One region of the Streptomyces sp. NPDC026538 genome, then DNA from elsewhere that is predicted to be linked to it. Evidence: riboswitches for the same ligand, from Rfam matches in the RefSeq annotation. Region 1 holds a riboswitch; each other region holds the start of a gene.
What was found. Region 1 has a riboswitch for cyclic di-AMP ahead of ACZ4N4_RS19905 (M23 family metallopeptidase). Riboswitches for the same ligand answer to the same signal wherever they lie in the genome.

Region 1 (5,878 bases):
CCTCGCGGACCATCGTCCAGAACTCGGCGCCGTGTGCCGGGTCGGTCAGCGGCAGGTTCACGTTCCGAACGCCGGGCAGCTCGACGTCCGGGCCCTCCAGCTTCTGGTCGGCCGCGTTGCGGAAGTCGAAGATCGTGTGCAGGCCGAGGGAGGTGAGGAACTCCGCGTCCTGCTCCGTCGCGTGCGCCAGATGCCCGCTGCGGAACAGCACACCGTGCCGGACCCGGCGCCCGTCCACGGTCGGCAGGCCGCCCACGTCACGGAAGTTGCGCACACCGGCCAGCTCGGGCTCGGTCGACGGGACCTGCTGCGTCACGGGGGCTCCTCCCGGTCGGACCCGTCGGCGCTGCTCGTCGACGGGCACTGGATCGACCATACGACATCGGTTTCCACGGGCAATGAGTTGTCCACAGGCGTTGCCTCCGACGGCCCGTGCCCTTGATGATGTTGGTGCTTGAGCGGATCTGTTGGCACCTGTGTGAGGTTTCTCGTGGTGGACATCGCCGAAAACGGTCGTACCTGGCTCCTGTCGGGCCCAGGCAGCAGCTACGCGCTGCACCTCACGGAGGGCGACGAACTGCTCCACCTGCACTGGGGCCCGAAGATCGGGCTCGCCGACGCCGAGGAGCTCAGCACCCGGGCGCTACCCGGCTACTGGCCGTTCGAGTCCCCGCTGGACGGCCGTGAGGAGTACCCCGTCGAGGGCGGTCCCCGTTTCGTCCGCCCCGCGCTCTCCGTGCGCACCGAGGAGCGCCGCGGCACCGAGTGGACCTTCGAGGCGTACGAGACGGAGGGCGACGCGGCCGACGAGGAGCTGCGTCTGCGCTTCCGGGACGACGGGATCCTCATCACCCTGCACTACCGGATGCGCGGCGACGTCGTCGAGCGCTGGGTGACCGTCGACAACCAGGGGGACGTGTCTTTGGAGCTGCTGCGCGCCGACCCGGCCGCCTGGACGCTCCCCGACCGCGAGGGCTGGCGCCTCTCCCAGCTGCACGGCCGCTGGGCCGCCGAGTCCCGCCTGACCCGCGCGCCCCTCACCTACGGCGAGAAGGTCATCGGCAGCCGCCGCGGCCACACCAGCCACCAGCACCTGCCCTGGGTCGCCCTCGACACCGACGCCACCGAGGAGCGCGGCGAGGTCTGGGGCTGCGCCCTCGGCTGGTCCGGCTCCTGGCGGATCGCCGTCGCCCAACTCCCGGACGCGCGCGTGCAGATCACCGGCGGCGCCGGCTACGACGACTCGGGCCTGCTGATGCTGGCCGAGGGCGAGTCGTACACCAGCCCGGTCTTCGCGGGCCTGTGGACCGACGGCGGCTTCGGCGGGGCCAGCCGGGCCTGGCACGCCTACCAGCGGGCGTACGTCATCCCGGACGCCGACCGGGACCGGCCGGTGCTGTTCAACTCCTGGGAGGCCACCACCTTCGACATCTCCGAGGAGCAGCAGGCCACCCTCGCCCGCCGGGCCGCCGCGATCGGTGTCGAGCTGTTCGTGGTCGACGACGGCTGGTTCGGCAAGCGCACCAGCGACCGCGCGGGCCTCGGCGACTGGACGCCCAACCCGGACCGCTTCCCCAAGGGCCTGGGGCCCCTCGCCGACTACGTACACGCCCTGGGCATGCAGTTCGGCATCTGGGTCGAGCCCGAGATGGTCAACGCGGACAGCGACCTGTACCGCGCGCACCCCGACTGGGTGCAGTACCAGCAGGGAAGAAAGCGGACGGAACTGCGCAATCAGCTCGTCCTCAACCTCGCCCGCGCGGACGTCCAGGAGTACCTCTGGCGGCAGCTCGACACCCTGCTGTCCAGCGCCCCGATCGACTACGTCAAGTGGGACTTCAACCGCTGCTTCACCGACGCGGGCTGGCCCGGTGAGCCCTACCCGCAGCGTCTGTGGGTCGACCACGTGCGCGGGCTGTACGCCCTGCTCGACCGGATCCGGGCGGCCCACCCGAACGTCGCCATCGAGTCCTGCTCCGGCGGTGGCGGCCGGATCGACCTCGGCATCATGAGCCGCACCGACGAGGTGTGGACCTCCGACAACACCGACCCGCTGGACCGGCTCGCCATCCAGCACGGCTTCAGCCAGATCCACCCGGCCCGGGTGATGTCCGCCTGGGTCACCGACAGCCCGAACCACCAGCTCAACGGTCGGGTCAGCAGCCTGCGGTTCCGCTTCGTCAGCTCCATGGCCGGGGCGCTCGGCGTCGGCGGCGACCTCTCGCGGTGGACCGAGGACGAGCTGGCCGAGGCCGGCCGCTGGGTGGAGCTCTACAAGGACATCCGGCCCCTGGTGCAGCGCGGCGACCAGTTCCGGCTGCGGCCGCCGACCGGCGGACTCAGCGCGGTGCAGTACACGCTCGGCGACGAGACCGTGGTCCTCGCCTGGCTCCAGGCGCAGAGCTACGGCGAGCCGATCCCGGCGCTGCGGCTGCGGGGGCTCGACCCGGCCGCGTCGTACGAATGCCGCGAAACGGGCGAAGTGCATCGCGGTGCCGTCCTGCTGCACCACGGGCTGCGTACGGAGTTGCGCGGTGACCTGGATGCGACGGTTATCCGGCTGCGTCGCATCTGAGCCTTCTGTCCGAATTGGTGCCTTCATTACAACTCGGTCTGGAATAAGGGGACGTGGCGTGACGTGCGTGAGGAGCGTCATATTCGTGACCGTCCGTCGCGCGTCATGTTCACGTAATTCCCCTGCCTTTCAGGAGAATTGGAAAAGCGCGTAAGGTCGGAATTCACGGAGGGTGACCGGGAATTCCCGTAACGGATCAAGCGAAACTCGGACAGACGGAACTTGGTGCTTGTTTACGTGCGTCCTACTCGCTTACGTTCGCCACGCATCCGGACGGAACGCCTAATCCTGCCGCCGCCCGGAGTCCCCACACACACTCACCCGTGCCCGGCAGGAGCGGGGGACCCACCAGGTATACCGCCTGTTCCGGTTCCCGGGACGGCTAGGGGTGTAGCCACGTCTTCCCGCGTGGCCGGGCAGCTCCAGCCCGAACCCGACAGCTCACCTCGCAGGCGCCGGAGAGGAATGCGTCATGCCCGCGAAGGGTAAGCACCGCCGCCCCAAGTCCCAGCGTTTCACCCGCTCGATGGCAGTCGCCGGAACCGGTGGCGCCGCGCTGGCCCTGCCGCTCATGGGGGCCACCGGCGCCCACGCGGCCACCTCGCAGCCCGTTTCCGAAAAGACCACGCAGTCGCTTCCGACCGTCGAGAAGACCGTCGTCCAGGATTCCGGCACCGCGAATTCCACGCGCCGCGTCTACACGGTGGTGCCCGGCGACTACCTTTCGAAGATCGCCCGGGATCACCACCTCGACGGCGGCTGGCACCGGCTCTACGCCGACAACCGGCAGGCGGTCGGCGACAACCCCTCGCTGATCCACCCCGGTCTCCGGCTCACGCTCGGCGGCCGCCACGCCGCGACGACGCACACCCCGAGCCCGGACTCCTCCCCGTCGCAGACGCGGTCCCACGCGCAGTCCTCCGCCCCCTCCTCGTCGTCGTCCTCGAACGCGTCCTCGAACGCGGCCTCGAACGCGGCCTCGTCCGCGGACGCGTCGACGACGACCGCCTCCGGTTTCGCCCTCCCGGTGACCGGTGGCACCGTCGGCACCGGCTACCACGTGGCCGGCAGCATGTGGTCCAGCGGCTACCACACCGGCGTCGACTTCGTCGTCCCGACCGGTACCCCGGTCAAGGCGGTCGGCGCGGGCACGGTCGTCACGGCCGGCTGGGGCGGCGCCTACGGCAACCAGGTCGTCATCAGGCTCGCCGACGGCTACTACGCGCAGTACGGCCACCTGTCCGCGCTCTCCGTCTCGGTCGGCCAGACCGTGACCGCGGGCCAGCAGGTCGGCCTCTCCGGTGCCACCGGCAACGTCACCGGCCCGCACCTCCACTTCGAGATCCGGACCACCCCCGACTACGGCTCCGACATCGACCCGGTCGGCTACCTCCGCTCCAAGGGCCTCGCCGTCGGCTGACCCGGAACCCCCACCGATCTGACACGCACTGCGAAGGCCGGACCCCCGATCCCCGGGTCCGGCCTTCGGGCGATCGACGCTTCAACGCCGCTGTTCGGAGGCTTATTCCTGGCTTGGTCGAGTATTTAGGCGTGTCTTATGTCACCGTTCGTCAACCCCTTATTACGGTCGCGTAGGTCACAGTCGAAGGTGAATCATGGTCCGACGTGGCAGACGATTCGAAGAGTGACAATGCATCAGTGATCGGGTCGTACGTGGCGGTGGGGGACAGCTTCACCGAGGGCGTGGGCGACCCAGGCCCCGACGGGGCGTTCGTCGGCTGGGCGGACCGGTTCGCGGTACTGCTGTCGGACCGGCGGCCCGAGGGCGACTTCGAGTACACCAACCTCGCGGTGCGCGGGAAACTGCTCGACCAGATCGTGGCGGACCAGGTGCCGCAGGCCCTGGAACTCGCCCCGGACCTGGTCTCCTTCTCCGCCGGCGGCAACGACATCATCCGCCCCGGCACCGACCCCGACGAGGTGGCCGAGCGGTTCGAGCGGGCCGTGGCCCAACTGACCGAGGCCGTCGGCACGGTTCTGGTGACCACCGGGTTCGACACCCGGGGCGTGCCCGTCCTCAAGCATCTGCGCGGCAAGATCGCCACCTACAACGGCCATGTCCGGGCCGTCGCCGACCGGTACGGCTGCCCGGTTCTCGACCTGTGGTCCCTGAAGACCGTGCAGGACCGGCGGGCCTGGGACGGCGACCGGTTGCACCTGTCTCCCGAAGGGCACACGCGGGTGGCGCTGCGGGCCGGTCAGGCGCTCGGCGTCGAGGTGCCGGCCGACCCGGACCAGCCGTGGCCGCCGTTGCCGCCCCGCGGCACCCTGGAGGTCCGCCGCGACGACGTGCACTGGGCCCGTGAGTACCTGGTGCCGTGGATCGGACGGCGGCTGCGCGGCGAGTCGTCGGGCGACCACGTGACGGCCAAGGGGACGCTCTCCCCGGACGACATCAGGATGCGGATCGCTTCCGTGGCCTGAGGCCATGGGGGCGGGTGAGGGGCGGCATCCTTGCGGGCCGCCCCTCACTGTTCCTCGGGCAGCCCCAGTTCGCGCGCCAGCGCCTCGTCGACCCACTCCTGCGCCCGGGAGCGCGACAGGGCGCCCGGGTACGAGGTGAGCTGGACGGCGAGCCCGTCGAGGAGGGCGGTCAGCCGCAGTGCCGAGGCCGTGGGGTCGGGGCACCGGAACTCACCGGCGGCCACCCCTTCGGCGATGACCTCGGCGAGCGCCGCCTTCCACTGCTGGTCCAGCTCCTTGGTGACCTCTCGCAGGGCGGGTTCGCGCAACGCCACCGCCCAGCCCTCGATCCACAGCCGCCAGCCCTTGGCCTGCCCGGTCGGGGCGTACCAGCGCACCGCCGTCCGCAGCCGGCGCGACGCCGACGTGCGGCGGCCCAGCAGCTTGCGCAGATGCGCCAGGTCGTCCTCGGCGGCGTAGGCGAAGGCAGCGGCGACCAGCTTCTCCTTCGTCGAGAAGTGGTACAGCACCAGCGCGTTGCTCACGCCGAGGGACGAGGCGACATCGGCGATCCGTACCGCCGCCACACCCCGCGCCTCGATCTGCTCGATGGCGGCCCGCAGCAGTTCCTCCCGCCGCTCGGCCACGCTCAACCGCACTCTCGCCACGCGGTCACCCTAATCGGTCGCACCCCCGCGCGTGTTGCCGTCCCGGTCCAGCGGCAGCCGCATGAGCGTGAGGTCCAGCCGGCGGCCGAACTTGACGCCCACCTCCCGGACCGTGCCGGCATGCTCGAAGCCGAACCGCCGGTGCAGCCGGACCGACGCGGTGTTCTCCGCCTCGATGCCGGCGATCATGACGTGGTGGCCGGCCTCCCGC
Region 2 (5,878 bases), on a different contig from region 1:
GCTCCTCCAGGTCGTCTTCCACGCGCGCATCGCCGAGGAGGACCCGGACGCCCCCTTCTCGGTCGACGACGTGGCCGGGGGCATCGTCGCGAAACTCATCCACCGCCACCCGCACGTCTTCGGCGACGAGACCGCCTCGACACCGGAGGAGGTCAAGGAGCACTGGCTGCGCACGAAGGCGATCGAGAAGCGGCGCGAGTCGGTGACGGACGGGATACCCCTCGCCCAGCCCGGTCTCGCGCTGGCGTCGAAGCTCGCTTCCCGGGTGCGGTCGGCGGGGCTGGAGGTGCCGCTGCCGCAGGCGCAGGGCATCGGGTACGAGCTGCTCGCACTCGCGGCCCGGGCCGAGGCGGAGGGAACCGACCCGGAGTCGGCCCTACGGGCGGCGGCCCGGGCGTACCGGGACGCGGTACGGGTTGCGGAAGGGGTGGACGCGTAGGGACTGCCCTGGGGATCAGCCACGGGTACCGTTGCAGGTACGGGTGGGGCTTCGATGCGTGGGGGCGTCCGTGGAGCAGGAGTTGGACTGGCTGGTGGCGGCTCCCCTGCGATTGCCCCAGGAGAAGCGGAAGATCCACTTTCGCGGATATGGGGAGTGGGCACGCGTCGCCGTCAAGATCGACAATGGCGGGCTCGAGGGCCCTCCGGCGCCGGATACCGTCTAGAGGTGACCGACCAGCCCGCCCCCGACGGCACCACAGACCCCGACGGCACCACAGTCCCCGACGGCACCACCGCTCCTGAGGGCACCACCGCTCCCGACGCCACCACCGCTCCTGAGGGCACCACCGCTCCTCACGGGACCGGCGCTCCTGACGGCACTGGCGGCGCCGACGGCACCGCCACCCCGGACGGCACCACCGTCCCCGAACTCTTCAGCTGGGAGTTCGCCGCCGATCCGTACCCCGCCTACGCCTGGCTCCGGGAGCATGCGCCCGTGCACCCGACCCGGCTCCCCAGCGGGGTCGAGGCATGGTTGGTCACCCGGTACGCCGACGCCAGGCAGGCCCTCGCCGACCCCCGGCTGTCCAAGAATCCGGCGCACCACGACGAGCCCGCGCACGCCAAGGGGAAGACCGGGATCCCCGGTGAGCGCAAGGCCGAGCTGATGACGCACCTGCTGAACATCGACCCGCCGGACCACACCCGGCTGCGCCGGCTGGTCAGCAAGGCGTTCACGCCGCGCCGGGTGGCGGAGTTCGCGCCCCGCGTGCAGGAGCTGACCGACCGGCTCATCGACGGGTTCGCGGACCGGGGCGAGGCCGACCTCATCCATGAGTTCGCCTTCCCGCTGCCCATCTACGCCATCTGCGACCTGCTGGGCGTCCCGCGAGAGGACCAGGACGACTTCCGGGACTGGGCCGGCATGATGATCCGACACGGCGGTGGGCCGCGGGGCGGGGTCGCTCGGTCCGTGAAGAAGATGCGCGGATATCTGGCCGAACTGATCCACCGGAAGCGGGAGGCGCTGTCCGCCGAGCCGGCCCCCGGCGAGGACCTCATCTCCGGGCTCATCCGCGCCTCCGACCACGGCGAGCACCTCACCGAGAACGAGGCCGCCGCCATGGCCTTCATCCTGCTGTTCGCCGGCTTCGAGACGACGGTCAACCTCATCGGGAACGGCACGTACGCACTGCTCACCCACCCGGAACAACGCCGCCGCCTGCAGGACTCCCTGGCCGCCGGCGAGCGCGGACTGCTGGAGACCGGGGTGGAGGAACTCCTGCGCTACGACGGGCCGGTGGAGCTCGCCACCTGGCGGTTCGCCACCGAGCCGCTCGGCATCGGCGGGCAGCGCATCGCGGCCGGAGACCCGGTCCTCGTCGTACTCGCCGCCGCGGACCGGGACCCGGAGCGGTTCGCCGAGCCGGACACGCTCGACCTGGCACGGCGGGACAACCAGCACCTCGGGTACGGCCACGGCATCCACTACTGCCTGGGCGCTCCGCTCGCCCGCCTGGAAGGGCAGAGCGCGCTCGCGACCCTGCTCACCCGCCTCCCGGACCTGCGACTCGCGGCGCCGGAGAGTGAGTTGCGCTGGCGCGGCGGCCTCATCATGCGCGGACTGCGCACGCTCCCCGTGAAGTTCACCCCCGACGGTCGATGAGCCCCCGCAGGCGTCCACCTGGCCCCCCGGCGGACGCCCTGCCAAGCCCCCGCAGGCGTCCACCTGGCCCCCGCCAGCGCGCTGCCAAGCCCCCCCACAGGCAGGCGCCCACCCGGCCCCTGCCGCCGGCGCCCCGCCAAGCCCCCGCCGGTCCTCCATCAGGCCCGACCGGCGCCCCACCAGGCCCCGACCATCCCCCACTGGCGGCCCACACCAACCCACCCGCCAACCCACCCGCCAACCCACCCACCACCCCACCCGCCACCCCCCACTTGGCCCTCCACCAGGCCCTCCACCCGTAAAGATGACCAGCGTTCAACTCTGTGATCTTCACGTGATCTACGCGGCATTAACTTGTGACAAGTGATCGTCTGCCTATACGTTCACCCATCAAGTGCGGCGCCCCGGCGGGACCCGCCGCGCCGGTCACCGCTGTCGCTCGAAAGGTTTCCGCATGCTCTCCGGGAACGGTCGTCACCGTCGCCCCCGTCAGGCTCCGGCTCTCCTCGTCGCGGCCGGCGTGACCGGCTCGGCCATCGCCATCCCGCTCCTGGGTGCGGCGAGCGCCAACGCGGCCGACGGCAACACCTGGGACAGGGTGGCCGAGTGCGAGAGCGGCGGCTCCTGGAGCATGGACGCCGGCACCGGCTACTACGGCGGCCTGCAGATGTCCCAGGACGACTGGGACGAGTACGGCGGCCAGGAGTACGCCGCCACGCCGGACCAGGCGAGCCGTTCGCAGCAGATCTCCGTCGCCGAGAAGATCCTCGCCGACCAGGGCACCAAGCCCTGGCGGACCTGCGCCCTGATCGCCGGGCTCTCCTCGGACGACGCCTCGGTGAACGTCGACACCGGCCTCGGTGGATCGGACGACTCGTCCGGCTCCTCCGACTCGTCCTCCGGGCTGTCGGATTCATCCTCTTCATCTGGTTCTTCGGATTCCTCCGGTTCATCGAATTCCGGCTCGTCCGACTCCTCGTCGGATGCCTCGGGCGCCACGGACTCCGGCTCCGTCACCCCGTCCCCGAGTGCGAGTGACGACTCCGGCAAGGGCACCCCTGCCGACTCCACGAAGGCGGACAAGTCGGGATCCAAGGGGTCCAGTGCCTCGAAGGCGGGCGAGAATCCCGTCGTGCCCGAAGCCGATGACTCGGACAATTCGTGGCAGACGGGCAGTTCCTGGGATCTGGTCGACACGGGGGCCGTCAGCAGCGGCGGCAAGCATCGCGGCGGCTCGGCGGACGAAAGCGTGACAAGCGGTCAGAGTGTGACTTCTTCCGGCCGTCACGCCTCCCGGGACGCCGGCACCTACACCGTCCGGGACGGCGACACCCTCGCCTCCATCGCCGACTCCCTTGACCTCGACGGCGGATGGCATGCGCTCTATGTCGCGAACAAGGCGGACATCGGTGCCGACCCGAACGACATCGCCCCCGGTCAGACCCTGAAACTCAGCAGCGAAACGGACTAAAAGTAGCGGGAGTTGGACCTTCCGGCCGCCCTACTTCGAAGTTAAATGTCCGGTTTGGTGAAAGTGTGGGATGAGTCTCAGAAGCCCTGATCATCTTTGAAATTCACCTGATCGTCTGTTTACGGTCAAGGCCGCTCGTCACCACGAGCCCCGGCCGTCGCAACGCCGAGTCCTGCCAGCGGCTGCCCGGGAACAGTCGTCGCGTCAAGCGCCGTAGGCAGGAGCGGGGGACCCAAGGTAAGTGCCGGGACCGGTAGTTGAGACTGCCGTGTCCGGCTCGGGGTGAAGCCGCGCACCGTGAGGTGCGCGGCCGGGCAACTCAACCGGCCCGAACCCGACAGCTCACCTCGCAGGCGTCGGTGAGGGGATCCTTCATGCTGTTTTCCGGCAAGGGCAAGCACCGTCGTCCGTCCAGGGCCACCCGTGCCGCCGCGCTCGCCGGCGTCACCGGTGTCGCCATCGCCGCTCCGCTGATGGCCTCCGGCACCGCCTCCGCCGCCACCGCCTCCGAGTGGGACACCGTCGCCCAGTGCGAGTCCGGCGGCAACTGGGCCATCAACACCGGCAACGGCTACTACGGCGGTCTGCAGTTCTCCGCCTCCACCTGGGCCGCGTACGGCGGCACGCAGTACGCCGCGCAGGCCAACCAGGCCACCAAGGCGCAGCAGATCGAGATCGCCGAGAAGGTCCTCGCCGCGCAGGGCAAGGGCGCCTGGCCGGTCTGCGGCACGGGCCTGTCCGGCGCCGCCTACTCCGGCGGCAGCACCAGCTCCTCCTCGTCGTCCTCTTCCTCCTCCAACTCGGCGAACAGCGGCACGAGCAGCCGTACGACCGACACCCAGGCCGCCTCCCGCTCCGCCGAGCGTCCGGCCGCCAAGAAGACCGTCACCACCCCGACCGGCAAGAAGGTCAAGAAGGGCGACGGCGAGTACAAGGTCGTCAAGGGCGACACGCTCAGCTCCATCGCCGAGAAGCACAAGGTCAAGGGCGGCTGGCAGGCGCTGTTCAAGCTGAACAAGGACATCGTCGACGACGCCGACTTCATCTACCCGGGCCAGCAGCTGCACCTGAAGTAAGGCGCCCGAAGTAATACGAGGGCGCCAGCTGAATCACAGCGCCCGCACAGCCGTGGTCCCCATAGTGGAGACCGCGTGAGGGTCACCCCCGTCCCCCACGAGCCCCCGTTCCGGTGCGTTCTCCCCCGTACGCACCGGGGCGGGGTTTCTCTTTGCCGTCCCGCGCGAGCTCGGCGCCGTCCGCGCCGTCCCTCGCGAGCTCCGCGCCGTCCGCGCCGTCCTCGCGCGGTCCTCGCGCGCTCCTCGCCGTCCCTCGCGAGCCCCCGCGCGGTCCTCGCCGTCCACGTGGCGCGGTCCTCGCCGTCCGCGCGCCGTCCTCCCGCGGTCTTCCTCTTGACCCGCTCTTCTTCCGTTCTTCATCGGACCCCCCTTTGTTCCGCACATGAACAATGAGTACCGTCTGTGTGTCCACGGGCCGGTCGGTCGGCCGATTGTCGGGCCCGGGGCGGTTAGGCTCTAGTCGCAAGGCTGAGCAAGGGCCGACAAGGCCCGCGTGCGCCCGCACAACCAGCGTCACATCCCAAGAAGGAGATGCTCGTGCCGTCCATCGACGTCGTCGTAGCCCGGGAAATCCTGGACTCCCGAGGCAACCCCACGGTCGAGGTCGAGGTCGGCCTCGACGACGGCAGCACGGGTCGTGCCGCCGTCCCGTCCGGCGCCTCCACCGGCGCCTTCGAGGCCATCGAGCTCCGTGACGGCGACCCCAACCGCTACCTCGGCAAGGGTGTCGAGAAGGCCGTCCTCGCCGTGATCGAGCAGATCGGCCCGGAGCTGGTCGGCTACGACGCCACCGAGCAGCGCCTGATCGACCAGGCGATGTTCGACCTGGACGCCACCGACAACAAGGGCTCGCTCGGCGCCAACGCCATCCTCGGCGTCTCCCTCGCCGTCGCCCACGCCGCCTCCGAGGCCAGCGACCTGCCGCTGTTCCGCTACCTGGGCGGCCCCAACGCGCACCTGCTGCCGGTGCCGATGATGAACATCCTCAACGGCGGCTCGCACGCGGACTCCAACGTGGACATCCAGGAGTTCATGATCGCCCCGATCGGCGCGGAGTCCTTCTCCGAGGCGCTGCGCTGGGGTGCCGAGGTCTACCACACCCTGAAGAAGGTCCTGAAGAGCAAGGGCCTGTCCACCGGCCTCGGCGACGAGGGCGGCTTCGCCCCGAACCTGGAGTCCAACCGCGCCGCGCTCGACCTCATCCTCGAGGCCGTCAAGCAGGCC
Region 3 (5,878 bases), on a different contig from region 1:
CGCCAAGGGCGCGGCCGTTCTCCTGGTCTTCCTGTTCCGCAGACGGGACTTCACCGGGATCGTCGACGGGGTGGTGATAGCCGGGATCACCGCCACCGGCTTCGCGTTCACCGAGAACATCCTCTACCTGGGTACGGCCTTCGGGACCGACCGGCTGACCGGCGGCACCGGCATCGCCTCCGTCACCGCCGCGACGTTCTTCGTGCGCATCGTCATGTCCCCCTTCGCGCACCCCCTGTTCACCGTCCTCACCGGCATCGGGTTCGGCATCGCCGCGTTCTCCGGGGAACGGCAGCGGATGCGGCGGGTGCTCGTGCCGGTCGCCGGGCTGCTGCTCGCGATGAGCATGCACGCGTTCTGGAACGGCTCGTCGACGTTCGGGCAGTACGGGTTCTTCGCCGTGTACGGCATGTTCATGGTGCCGGCGTTCGGGCTGCTGACCTGGCTGGCGGTCTGGACCCGGCAGCGGGAGCTGCGGACCGTGCGGGAGGAGCTGCCGGCGTATGTGTACGCCGGGTGGCTGGGGACGGCCGAGCCGTTCGTGCTCGGCTCGATGCGGGCGCGGCAGATGGCCCGGGAGTACGCCGCCTACCACTTCGGCAAGCCGGCGGGGCGAGCGGTCGCCGAGTACGAGGCGTACGCGACGACGCTCGCCCTGCTGCGCCGCCGGGGGCGGCGGGGGCGGGCGGGCGCCGACTTCGTGGTGCGGGAGCGGGAGCTGCTGACGGAGCTGTGGAGCCGGCGCGAGCTGGTCCGCCCCGCCCTGGACTACGCGGCCCGCACGGCCGCACCGAACGGCTGGCCGGGGTACCCACCGGCGGCCTGGGCGGGGCCGGGCTGGTACGGCCCGCCGGTGCCGTACCCGGCCGCCAACCCGTACCGGAGTTAGTGCGTCAGGCGGAAGCCGCCGTCAGCCGTGTCAGTTCCTGCTCCGTCAGCTCCAGGTCCGCCACTCCCAGCAGCGCCGGGAGCTGTGCCACCGTGCGGGCCGAGGCGATGGGGGCGGTGACGGTGGGCTGGGCTGCCAGCCAGGCCAGGGCGACCGTGGGGACCGGGGCGGAGTGGGCCTCGGCGATCTCGTCGAGGGCGGTGAGCACCTTCTGGCCCCGCTCGGTCTCCAGGTACTGGGCGGCGCGGCCCGCGCGGGGGCTGTCGACCGTCGTGCCGGGGCGGTACTTGCCGGTGAGGAAGCCGGCGGCCAGGGAGAAGTACGGGACCGCCGCGAGGCCGGTGCGGGAGGCCAGCTCCTGGAGGGACCCCTCGTAGGTGTCGCGGGAGACCAGGTTGTAGTGGGGCTGGAGGGCGACGTACCGGGCGAGGCCCTCGCGGTCGGAGAAGTCCAGGGACTCCTGGAGCCGCTCGGCGGTGATGTTGGACGCGGCGATGTGCCGGACCTTGCCCGCCCGCACCAGTTCGTCCAGCGCGCCGATGATCTCCTCGACCGGGATCTCGGGCTTGTCGAAGTGCGTGTAGTACAGGTCGATGTAGTCGGTGCCCAGGCGGCGCAGGGACGCGTCGGCGGCGGCCTTGATGTTGGCGCCCGACAGACCCGGGTAATTGGGGTGCTGGCTGACCTTCGTCGCGATCACCACGTCGTCGCGGTTGCCGCGTGCCTTGACCCACTCGCCGATGACGGTCTCGGACTCGCCGCCCTTGTGGCCCTCGATCCAGGCCGAGTACGAGTCGGCGGTGTCCACGAAGTTGCCGCCCGCTGCCGTGTACGCGTCGAGGACGGCGAAGGAGGTGGCCTCGTCGGCGGTCCAGCCGAAGACGTTGCCGCCGAGGCAGAGCGGGAAGACCTCCAGATCGGAGGCGCCGAGCTTGCGGAGGGAACGGGAAGCGGAAGAAGCGGGAGAAGGGGTCATGCCTCAGTTCAACATCGGCCGCCTGCGGACCGATGCCGCCGAAACGCGAAGTTCTCGTAAAAGCGGAAGACCCTGGCCGGCCCCCGGGCACACCAGACCGGCAGCCCTGACGTCGGGGGGTTGTCGTCAGGGCCGCCGGGGATCCGTAGGGTCCGTCAGGGGTTGAGGCCCTTGCCGCGCAGCCAGGTCATCGGGTCGATGCCGGTGGCCTGACCGCCGGGGTGGACCTCCAGGTGGAGGTGCGGGCCGGTGACGTTGCCGGTGGCGCCGACGCGGCCGATGACATCGCCGGTGGCGACCTTCTGGCCGACCTTGACGCCGATCGAGGACTGGTGGCAGAACCACAGCTCGGTGCCGTCGTCCAGGGTGATGATCGTGCGGTAGCCGTACGATCCGGCCCAGCCGGCCTCCGTGACGGTGCCGCTGTGCACGGCCTTGATCAGCGTGCCGGTGGGGGCGGCGAAGTCGAGGCCGGTGTGGTAGCCGGAGGCCCACATGGAGCCGGCCTGCCCGAAGGTGCCGGTGATCGTGTAGGAGACGACCGGCAGCGTGTACTGCTTGGCCAGCGCGGCGAGCCGCTTCTGCTCGGCCTGCGCCTTCTCGGCGGCCTGCGCCTGCTCCTTGGCGTCGGCGGCCTTGGCGGCCGCGGCCTTCTCCGCCTTGGCCTCCGCGTCGGAGACCGCCTTGTCGGCGGCGGCCACGGCCTTGGCGGTGGCCTTGACGTCGAGCTGGGTCTGCTGCTGCTCGGCCTGGGCGATGATCCGGCTGCGCAGCGCCTCACCGGCGTCGGGGGAGGAGTCGTCGGCGTCGGTGGCGGCCGTCGTGGTGACACTGCTGAGGGCGGTCTGGGTGGCGTGGTGGCCACCGCCCTCGCCGAGCAGGGAGTCGACGGAGGACGGCAGGTCGGGCAGCGAGATGGAGACCGGCGGCTTGCCGGTGTTGGCGCTGGCCATGCCGCCCGCGCCGACGGCGGCGATGACGCCGACGCCGAGGACCGTGGAGCTGCGGGCGAGGCCGCCGCCGCGCTGCTTGGCGACCCGGTGCCGGCCGCGTACCGGGGCGAGGGACTCCTCGGTGGGGTTCCACTCCTCCCAGGGGCCCTCGTCGGTGCGGTAGCCGCCATAGCCGTAGGTCTCGGGTTGACGCTGGCTGGGCACGAACGGGGCTGTCGGGGCAGGCCGGTTGGACGCCACGCGGGCGCACTCCTTTCCTTCCGCCGCCTACCGGGTTAGCTGACGGGTTCGGAGCAGGAAGGTCTCCTACGCGCGTATACCGGCCGATCTCTGCCGGCGGCAGCCGTGCGATTCACCCCAAGGTGGTGGTTCCCCGGTTCCCTTGCGGGATTCGGCGCGTGCGCACGGAGCCGTCGCGGGTGACGGCTGGGACGACCGCGCTGCGTTATCGAACGTTAATAGACCCGGCTGTCAGATTCCAAGCTGTTCGCCTTGATCATTAAGCTTTCAAAGCATGGACTTACCTGCCACGAACGGCCGAAAACGGTCGAGTTGACCATGCGCACTGTTCGGCTCAGGAGTCACACGCGTTTTGATGGTGACTCAGCCGTTACGCGGAGGGCGGTCGCCCGTGCACCGAGGGTGACGATCCCCAGTACGGGGCCCGGCCACCGCGCTCAGGGCCGCCGTACCGCGAGCAGCGCCATGTCGTCCGTCATGCCGCCGCCGGTGTGCCGGCGCACCTCGGCCGCGAGCCGGGCCAGCAGCGGGCCGGGGGCGGTGCCGACCCGGCCGGTCAGCCGCCGCTCGGGGTCGTAGAACCGGCCGTGCGCGTCCCGCGCCTCGGAGAGGCCGTCAGTGAACAGCAGCAGCGTGGCCCCGCTCGGGAACGCGTGCTCGGCGGCCCGGTCCGGCCAGGCCCCCAACTCGCCCATCCCCAGCGGCAGCGCGGCCTCGGGCACCCGTACCGGGCTCACCCTGCCGTCGCCGTACAGCAGCAGGGGCGGCGGATGGCCGCGGTTGACGACCCGGACCGTGCCCTCGCCGTGCCGGAGTTCGGCGAGCACGGCGGTGGTGAACCCCTCGAACGCGTCGACGCCGCCACGCCGGACACCCTCGCGGTCCAGCGCCCGCTCCAGCCGCCCCGCCACCGCCTCCAGCGTCGCCTCCTGCTCGGCGGCCTCCCGGAACGCGCCGATCACCACGGCTACGGCGGCGACCGCGCCCATGCCCTTGCCGCGGACGTCGCCGACGACCAGCCGCACGCCGTACGGGGTGTCCTGGACGGCGTACAGGTCGCCCCCGATGAAGGCGCCCTCCTGGGCCGCCTCGTAGCGGGCGGCGATCTCGAAGCCGCCGATCCACTGGGCGGGCTCGGGCAGCACCGCCCGCTGGGCGGTCTCCGCGATCTCGCGGGCGGAGGCGAGGCGCTGGTCGCCGAGGCGGACCACCCGGTTGATGCCGGCGGCGAGGGCGGCGACGGTGACCACGGTGAGGACTTCGGTGGCCATGCCGACGTCGGGGTTCAAGGTGTGGCGGGCGTGCACGGCATAGGCGGCGAGGAAGGACGCGAGGCCGGTCAGGACGGTGGCGCGGAGGGAGGAGAGGGGCGCGGCGATCAGCGGGGCGGCCGTGAAGAAGGGGACCGGTGTGAAGGCCCGCGGGGTGAGGAGGTCGTAGCAGACGCCGGCCGCGATCAGCAGGACGGGCAGGAAGCGGGCCAGGGTGCGGACGGCTGCGGCCCCGTCCTCCTGCGCCTGTCCAGAGCCCACGGCACGACTCCCCATATGTCCCAGGTGTCCAATATATGTCCGTCCAGATTTGCGGCTGCGAGCGAGCAGCGGCGAGTGGTGTGGACCGGGCGGATGAGTACGGACGGGTGTGATGAGGAACACGCAGAGGGAGACACGGAGGAACACGTGCCGGTATACGACTCAGGGCCGGAATCCTTGTTCTTGGATTCCGGCCCTGGTCTTCAGTAGCGGGGACAGGATTTGAACCTGCGACCTCTGGGTTATGAGCCCAGCGAGCTACCGAGCTGCTCCACCCCGCGTCGGTGAAACCAGCATACGCCATCGGAAGAGCTCGAGTCACACGGGTTACGGAGAGGTCAACCCAGCAGGTGCGCGTTCGGTGCTTTCGCCAGCCCCTCGTACGCGCCCAGCACCAGCACCGCCACCCCCGCCTCCCGCAGCATCCCCGTCCCGTCGGCCGCCTCGACGAAGGTGTCCGGCTCGCGCCACGCCGTCACCACCCGCCGCACCCCGGCCCGCAGGATCAGCTCGGCGCAGGGGTGCGGCCGGGAGGCGCGGTGGGTGCAGGGTTCGAGGCTGGTGTAGACCGTGGCCGTGGCCAGCCGGGGGTCGGCCGGGGAGATCTTGGCCAGGGCCGCCTCCTCCGCGTGGACGACCGGGTCACCGGCCTCCCGGGAGTGGCCGCGGGCCAGTTCCGTGCCGTCGGCCGCGACCACCACCGCGCCGACGCTGAAGGCGGTCCGGGAGGGCGGGCAGTCGGCCGCCAGCTCGCAGGCGAGTCGCAGCCAGTGCCGGTCCGCAGCGGACGCCGACCCGCCCGTGCCGGGGGCGGTGGGCTCGTACCGCATCAGGACGACGTCCTCGATACGGCGGCTCTCCAGGAGCCGCAGCCGCCCCTCCTGGTACCCGCCCGGGCCGAACAGCCGCGGCGCCTTCGGATCGCCGACGAAGAGCGGGGCCAGGACCAGCTGGAGTTCGTCGGCCAGGCCCTGCTGGAGGAGCTGGGTGTGGACGGTGCCGCCGCCCTCGACCATCAGACGCCCGACCGACCGGGCCTCGCGCAGGTCCCTCAGCAGCGCGGGCCAGTCGAGGTCGGCGCCGAGGGAGACGACGTCCGCGGCGATACCGAGGCCGCGGACCCGCGCCGCACCCATGTCCGTCGTGTACACGACCTTCGCGCCGCCGGTGTGCCAGAACTTCGCGTCCGGGTCGAGGTCGCCGGTCGCGGTGACCGTGACCTTGAGGGGGTACTCGGGCTTGCCCGCCGCGGTCCGGGCCGCGCGCCGCCCGGGGTCGTTGACCAGCA

Region 2: another riboswitch for cyclic di-AMP. It lies ahead of ACZ4N4_RS40245 (transglycosylase family protein); the one in region 1 lies ahead of ACZ4N4_RS19905 (M23 family metallopeptidase).
Region 3: another riboswitch for cyclic di-AMP. It lies ahead of ACZ4N4_RS13185 (M23 family metallopeptidase); the one in region 1 lies ahead of ACZ4N4_RS19905 (M23 family metallopeptidase).

The regions. Positions count from the first base shown of each region.
Region 1 covers NZ_JBVHQG010000004.1:639,578-645,455, reverse strand. The annotation lists gene ACZ4N4_RS19915 (tyrosine-protein phosphatase) at 1-316, opposite strand, end outside; gene ACZ4N4_RS19910 (alpha-galactosidase) at 491-2,575, shown strand; cyclic di-AMP (ydaO/yuaA leader) riboswitch at 2,884-3,043, shown strand; gene ACZ4N4_RS19905 (M23 family metallopeptidase) at 3,048-3,995, shown strand; gene ACZ4N4_RS19900 (SGNH/GDSL hydrolase family protein) at 4,235-5,020, shown strand; gene ACZ4N4_RS19895 (TetR/AcrR family transcriptional regulator) at 5,065-5,667, opposite strand; gene ACZ4N4_RS19890 (GNAT family N-acetyltransferase) at 5,677-5,878, opposite strand, start outside.
Region 2 covers NZ_JBVHQG010000014.1:141,007-146,884, forward strand. The annotation lists gene ACZ4N4_RS40230 (nucleoside triphosphate pyrophosphohydrolase) at 1-439, shown strand, start outside; gene ACZ4N4_RS40235 (cytochrome P450 family protein) at 668-2,107, shown strand; gene ACZ4N4_RS40240 (transglycosylase family protein) at 2,562-3,578, shown strand; cyclic di-AMP (ydaO/yuaA leader) riboswitch at 3,778-3,949, shown strand; gene ACZ4N4_RS40245 (transglycosylase family protein) at 3,953-4,654, shown strand; gene eno (phosphopyruvate hydratase) at 5,186-5,878, shown strand, end outside.
Region 3 covers NZ_JBVHQG010000003.1:20,027-25,904, forward strand. The annotation lists gene ACZ4N4_RS13175 (PrsW family intramembrane metalloprotease) at 1-889, shown strand, start outside; gene ACZ4N4_RS13180 (aldo/keto reductase) at 894-1,865, opposite strand; gene ACZ4N4_RS13185 (M23 family metallopeptidase) at 2,021-3,058, opposite strand; cyclic di-AMP (ydaO/yuaA leader) riboswitch at 3,068-3,225, opposite strand; gene ACZ4N4_RS13190 (PP2C family protein-serine/threonine phosphatase) at 3,496-4,605, opposite strand; tRNA gene ACZ4N4_RS13195 (tRNA-Met) at 4,798-4,871, opposite strand; gene ACZ4N4_RS13200 (dihydrofolate reductase family protein) at 4,929-5,878, opposite strand, start outside.